Regions from separate parts of the Bradyrhizobium sp. WCU1 genome, predicted to be linked through region 3. Evidence: predicted binding sites of a transcription regulator. Region 3 holds the regulator's gene; each other region holds the start of a gene.
The links. The regulator LexA, encoded in region 3, represses DNA repair genes until DNA is damaged. The targets are predictions, from matches to a motif close to TGTTCNNNNTGTGTTCNG.
Positions count from the first base shown of each region.

Region 1 (2,265 bases), 2.3 Mb from region 3:
TGCCGCATCGAGGATGCGCTCGATCTCGGAATCGTTCAGCGCGGGGATCACGGGCGCGACCATCACCGTGGTCGGGATGCCGGCCTCGGCGAGCCGCTTGATCGCCTCAAGCCGCTTCGGCGGGGTCGAGGCGCGCGGCTCCATGGTGCGGGCAAGCTTCGGGTCGAGCGTCGTCACCGACAGCGCGACCTTGGCGAGGTTGCGCTTGGCCATCCGCGAAAGGATATCGATGTCGCGGGTCACCAGCGCCGACTTGGTGACGATGCCGACCGGATGCCCGGCACGCTCCAGCACTTCGAGAATGCCGCGCATGATCTTCCGCTCGCGCTCGATCGGCTGATAAGGATCGGTATTGGTGCCGATCGCGATCATCCGCGCTTCATAATCCGCCGCCGCCAACTCCTTCTCGAGCAGCGCCGGCGCATCCGGCTTGGCGAACAGTTTCGACTCGAAATCCAACCCCGGCGACAGGCCGAGATAGGCGTGGGTCGGCCGCGCGAAGCAGTAGACGCAGCCATGCTCGCAGCCGCGGTAGGGATTGATCGAGCGATCGAAGCCGATATCGGGGGAATCGTTGCGGGTGATCACCTTGCGCGAGGTGTCGAGCGCGACGCTGGTGGTGAACGGCGGCAGGTCTTCGAGGCTCTGCCAGCCATCGTCGAAGGCCGTCCGCGCCTCGGCCTCATAACGGCCGCTGGCGTTGGACTGCGCGCCGCGGCCGCGCCGCCGCTCGCGCTCGATCGCGACCGCAAGCTCGGGAAAAGGGGTGGGTGCACCCGCCGGGTTATCGGAGGGCGCCGTTACCGGCGGGTGCTTGAGGGCATGAGAGGATGCTCGGCTCATGTTCTGAAGCTAGCACAGCGCGAGAACAAATCAAGAACGAGAGCGGAGAAATTCCACAGAACCTTGCTACAAAATTCTGCAGCCGCACAGGCTGCTTTGAATATGACAAGGTGATAACACGACCGGAGTTTCCGGAACCATTTCAGCCAGCGAAGCCTCAAATCATGCTGAGCGTGATCATTCCAACCGACGGGATCGAGCGCACCGCGGTCGCAACCTTGGCGGCGCTGGTGCCGGGCGCGGCCGCCGGCGTGATCCGCGAAGTGCTGCTGGTCGACCGCACCAATACCGACATCATGGAGCGCGTTGCCGACGTCGCCGGCTGCCGCTTCCTGCGCTTCGAGGGCACCCGCGCCGCGGCGCTCGCGGCCGGCGCACGCCAGGCGCGTTCGCCCTGGTTGATGTTCCTGCATCCGGGCGCGGTGCTCGATGCGGGCTGGATCGAGGAGACCACCCAGTTCATCCAGATGGTGGCGGCGAGCGGCAAGGACCGCGCCGGCATCTTCCGCTATGCCCGCGCGCCCTACTCCGACCCCGGCCTGCGCGACGGCCTCAAATTCGTCGCCCGGATGATCACCGGGCCATCGGCCGAACAGGGCCTTCTGATCGCGCGCGAACATTACGAGCGGATCGGCGGTTACCGGCCGGACGCCCGCCGCTCCGAGGCGCGGCTGCTGCGCCGGCTCGGCCGCTCCTCCCGCACCATGCTGCGCAGCCGGATCATGGTGGCCTGAGACCGGGACGGGGCCAGTTCGCAGGCCTGAACACAGAATCGCGAAAACAACCCCATGCAAAGCAGAACGGGTTTGGTGGGGCTTGCAATTTGTTTGATTCCGTCAAATAATCATTTGATGAAATCAAATAATGATATCGCCGGCGAGATCGCCGCGATCCGCGGCTTCAACCGCTTTTACACGCGCAAGCTCGGCCTCATCGAGCCCAAGCTCGTGCACAGCCCGTTCACCCTGCAGGAAGCCCGCATCCTCTACGAGATCCGGCATCGCCCCGCCTGCACTGCCACCGACCTCACGCGCGATCTTGGCCTTGATCCCGGCTTCGTGAGCCGCACCCTGCAGGCGCTGCAGCGGCGCCAGATCGTGACGCGCAAGCCCGCAAAGCACGACGGCCGGATCAACGAACTATCGCTGACCGCCAAAGGCCGCACCGCCCAGGCCGAGCTCGAGCGTCGGTCGAGCGAGGAAGTCGGAAACCTGCTCGTCTCGCTCGACGACAGTCAGCGCGGCGCCGTGGTGCGCGCGATGGCGACGATCGAGCGAACGCTGGAGCAGCCTGCGGAGAAACCCGCCGCTTTTCTGCTGCGCAGCCACAGGCCCGGCGACATCGGCTGGGTGATTTCGAGCCAGGCAAGGGCCTATGCCGAGGAATATGGCTGGGACATCAGCTACGAGGCGCTGGTCGCCG
Region 1 covers NZ_CM130280.1:1,786,498-1,788,762, forward strand. Annotated here, with positions in the region: gene ACTUWL_RS08085 (PA0069 family radical SAM protein) at 1-843, opposite strand, end outside; gene ACTUWL_RS08090 (flagellar biosynthetic protein FlhB) at 1,008-1,577, shown strand; gene ACTUWL_RS08095 (bifunctional helix-turn-helix transcriptional regulator/GNAT family N-acetyltransferase) at 1,695-2,265, shown strand, end outside.
Region 1: ACTUWL_RS08085 (PA0069 family radical SAM protein) is a predicted target of LexA. The motif match lies at 865-882, and genes of this name have one in related genera.

Region 2 (2,265 bases), 310 kb from region 3:
CGTCACGCGACACCGCGTTGGCGTTTCCCTTCAATGTTTGAAGGGACAACAAGAAAATGGGACTGGGACTTTGAAAATCAGGAATGTTCTGCTGGCCTCGGCCGGCATGTTTGCCCTCAGCGCAATTGCACCGGCGATGGCCGCCGACATGGCGGCTCGCGCGCCCTACGTGAAGGCTCCGCCGCCGGTCGCGTTCACCAACTGGACCGGCTTCTACATCGGCGGCTTCGGTGGCTACGCCAGCGAGAATTCGGGCAACCCGAAGATGGAAGGCGGCTTCGGCGGCGGCACCATCGGCTACAACTGGCAGGCCGGCAACATCGTGTACGGCCTCGAGGCCGACGGCGCATGGGCTGACGTCAACGCCTCCGCCACTGCGCTCGGCATCACGGCGACGAGCAAGATCGACGCGCTCGGCACCGCGCGCGGCCGCATCGGCTTCGCGGTCGACAAGGTGCTGTTCTACGGCACCGGCGGCTACGCCTGGGTCGACAACAAGCTCTCCCTCAGCGCGGGCGGCGTCAGCGTCTCGCAGAGCAACTTCCACTCGGGCTGGACCGTCGGTGCCGGCATCGAGGCGTTCATCGCGCCGCAGTGGTCGATCAAGGGCGAATACCTGTATCGCAGCCTGGGCGGTGAGACCTACTTCGGCGTGCGGTCGGCCGACATCAACCTGCACACCGTCCAGTTCGGCGTGAACTATCACTTCGGCGGCCCGATCGTCGCGAAGTACTAAAGCCTGATGAGATTAAGTTGAGCTGGAACGGCATCGAAAGTTCACCTCTCCCTTGGGAGAGGTGATTTGCGGAGCAAATCGGGTGAGGGGTTGCGGTCTATCGAGAGAGCAAGAGCCCTCACCCGGATTGCTGCGCAATCCGACCTCTCCCCACCAGGGAGAGGTGAAGCAAGACCGCGCCAAGCCGATTCAACCAAAACTCATCTCGCTTTAAGCGAAAGACAGCCCCCCAAGGTCTCGGAAAGGCCGGCCTCGCGCCGGCCTTTTTTTCGTCAAAGCATTTTCGAGCGAAGCCTGTCCCGGAACTTGATCCGGGATGGATGCCGGTTCGCGCCAGGAAAACGCGTCAAAACGGAAATCTGGAACCGATCCTGCTGACGGCTGCTGCCATCGGCTAAACTATCCGTTGATGGACGCCATTCAGCACTGGAAATTGTCGGCCGTTCTACCTACGTTCCAGTCTTCACACACCCCATCGGCGCAAGCTCCCGGCATCACCGGCGATGCGCGCCCAAAAGGCGCCCGATCATGCGCCCGGAACCGTCGCAATGGATGAAGTGCTCAAGGCGAAGCGCCAAAACAACGCCGGCTCCTCATCGCGCGCCATCACGATCCGCGGCGCGCGCGAACACAATCTGAAGAACATCGACGTCGAGATTCCGCGCGACAAGCTCGTGGTGTTCACCGGCCTGTCCGGCTCCGGCAAGTCGTCGCTCGCGTTCGACACCATCTATGCCGAGGGCCAGCGCCGCTACGTCGAGTCGCTGTCGGCCTATGCGCGGCAATTTCTGGAGATGATGCAGAAGCCTGATGTCGACCAGATCGACGGCCTGTCGCCGGCGATCTCGATCGAGCAGAAGACGACCTCGAAGAACCCGCGCTCCACCGTCGGCACCGTCACCGAGATCTACGACTACATGCGCTTGTTGTGGGCGCGGGTCGGCGTGCCCTATTCGCCGGCGACGGGATTGCCGATCGAGAGCCAGATCGTCTCGCAGATGGTCGACCGCGTGCTGGCGCTGCCCGAAGGCACCCGCCTCTATCTGCTGGCGCCGGTCGTGCGCGGCCGCAAGGGCGAGTACAAGAAGGAGCTCGCCGAATACCTCAAGAAGGGCTTTCAGCGCGTCAAGATCGACGGCACCTTCCATGAGCTGTCGGAGGCCCCTAGCCTCGACAAGAAATTCCCGCACGACATCGACGTGGTGGTCGACCGCATCGTGGTGCGCCCCGACCTGGCCCAGCGCCTCGCTGAAAGTTTCGAGACCGCGCTGAAGCTCGCCGATGGCCTCGCGGTGATCGAATACGCCGACACGCCGGCGGCGGCTGCCGGCGAGAAGGAAGACAAGAAGAAGACCGCAAAAATCCACGACAAGAGCGGCCCCGAGCGCATCCTGTTCTCCGAAAAGTTCGCCTGCCCGGTGTCCGGCTTCACGATCCCCGAGATCGAGCCGCGCCTGTTCTCGTTCAACAATCCCTACGGCGCCTGTCCGGCCTGCGGCGGCCTCGGCGTCGAGCAGCATATCGACGAG
Region 2 covers NZ_CM130280.1:7,329,511-7,331,775, forward strand. Annotated here, with positions in the region: gene ACTUWL_RS34360 (outer membrane protein) at 77-736, shown strand; gene uvrA (excinuclease ABC subunit UvrA) at 1,285-2,265, shown strand, end outside.
Region 2: uvrA (excinuclease ABC subunit UvrA) is a predicted target of LexA. The motif match lies at 1,178-1,195, and genes of this name have one in related genera.

Region 3 (2,265 bases):
ACCGCCGCCCGAAGGTCGCGGTGCTGGCAACCGGCGACGAACTGGTGATGCCGGGCTCGAAGCCCGGTCCGGGCCAGATCGTCTACTCCAACGGCTATGCGCTGCGGGCGCTGGCGCGCGCCGAAGGCGCCGAGACCGTCGACCTCGGGGTTGCCGCCGACACGTTGGAGGCGACCACGGCCGGCATCCGCCGGGCGCGCGAGACTGAAGCCGACATCCTGATTACGACCGGCGGCGCCTCGGTCGGCGACCACGACCTGGTCAAGCAGTCGCTGGAGGCCGAGGGCGTCAGGATGGCGTTCTGGCGGATCGCGATGCGGCCCGGCAAGCCGATGATGCATGGCCGGTTAGGCGCGATGCGGGTGATCGGCCTGCCCGGCAATCCGGTGTCATCCTATGTCTGCGCCTTCCTGTTCCTGGTGCCGTTGATTCGGGCGCTGAGCGGCCGGAAAACGATTCATCATGTCCGCACCACCGCCCTGCTCGGCCGCGACCTCGCCGCCAATGATCAGCGCGAGGACTATCTGCGCGCACGTCTCGAGGAGAACGATGACGGCACGCTGATCGCAACGCCTGTCATGCAGCAGGACTCGTCGCTGCTCGGGAATCTTGCTGCGGCGCGGGCACTTCTCGTGCGTCCGCCGTTTGCGCCTGCTGCCATCAAAGGCAGTGAATGCGAGATCCTGACGCTGCCCGAGTGAGGGCTTTCGCGGCCCGCTCGTTGTGCGTTGCCCGATACGTTCACCTGAAATTAAGTGGTTGCGGAACACATATCGAACATATAGTGTCCGTTCATGATTTGTTTCGAGTACTGGTGTCTACAATCGGGAGGCCGCGAGGGAGTGCTTGCAATGAGCACCGTGCTTCGGAGGTCAGGCCCGGCGTGCAGGCCCCACTGAAGAGTCTCGGAATCGAACGACGCTATCAACCGGGGGAATACTCGAGATGCTCACGCGCAAACAGTACGAACTTCTGCGTTTCATCAATGAACGTCTGAAAGAGGCCGGCGTGCCGCCCTCCTTCGACGAGATGAAGGATGCGCTCGACCTGCGCTCGAAGTCCGGTATCCACCGCCTGATCACTGCGCTGGAGGAGCGCGGCTTCATCCGCCGCTTGCCCAACCGCGCCCGCGCCATCGAAGTCATCAAATTGCCCGAGCTGTCGGCCGGCGGCGGCAATGGCCGCCGCGGCTTCACCCCGAGCGTGATCGAAGGCACCCTCGGCAAGCGCACCAGCACGCCGCCGATCGCCGAGGACGACGGCAACCGGCCGGTCGCCGTGCCCGTGATGGGCCGGATCGCCGCCGGTACGCCGATCGAGGCGCTGCAGACCCGTAGCCACACCATCAGCGTGCCGCCCGACATGCTCGGCGCCGGCGAACACTATGCGCTGGAAGTGCGCGGCGATTCGATGGTCGATGCCGGTATCCTCGACGGCGACATGGCGCTGATCCAGCGCAACGACGTCGCCAACACCGGCGATATCGTGGTGGCGCTGATCGACGAGGAGGAAGCCACCCTGAAGCGCTTCCGCCGCCGCGGAGCGTCGATCGCGCTGGAGCCGGCCAACACGGCCTATGAAGTGCGCATCCTGCCGCCGAACCGGGTCCGCATCCAGGGCAAGCTGATCGGCCTCTACCGCAAGTACTGAATGCAAATACTTGCGGCGGCGAGGAACGAGCGGCACATCGGACCGTTCCTTGAAAGATAGCGTCACGCGCGGCTTCTCGTGCAGGCTGGCTGATGCGCTCCGATACCTCTCACGCAGCGTCGCGTGTTTGTGATCGGCGCGTTCGCGGAGCAGTCGTACAATCGCCCAGAAACGAGCAGACACTCGTTCGCTATCGTCCACTCTGGTAGAGGCCCTATGCCTCATGGAGAGGCACGGGTCGCTACCTCAATGAGGAGCCATCCGATGTGTGACTACAGTCTGCACGCCGTGGCATCGCGCCCCGCCATTGTCGGAGAGACGCTGATCACGACGACTTTCCGCGGCACCTCGACCCGCGGCTTTGCTTCGGAGAACGATCCCACTGTCGCGGTCTGCATGCTGCCGGGCACCGAGCTCGCTTTCGCCGAGAACGTTCGCTACGACAGCCGCTGGATCTGGACCAAGACGATGAACTTCCGCGTCGGCGTGTTCAACGAAGTCGAGCCCGACGTGCCGGATCGCCATCACGACGCGGTCGAATTCCCCGACGGCAGCCACGTGCTGGTGACTCAGCTTGTCGAGGGACAGCGCGTCAGTGTGCTACAATTGCCGGCA
Region 3 covers NZ_CM130280.1:7,021,324-7,023,588, reverse strand. Annotated here, with positions in the region: gene ACTUWL_RS32960 (molybdopterin molybdotransferase MoeA) at 1-701, shown strand, start outside; gene lexA (transcriptional repressor LexA) at 946-1,650, shown strand; gene ACTUWL_RS32950 (hypothetical protein) at 1,915-2,265, shown strand, end outside.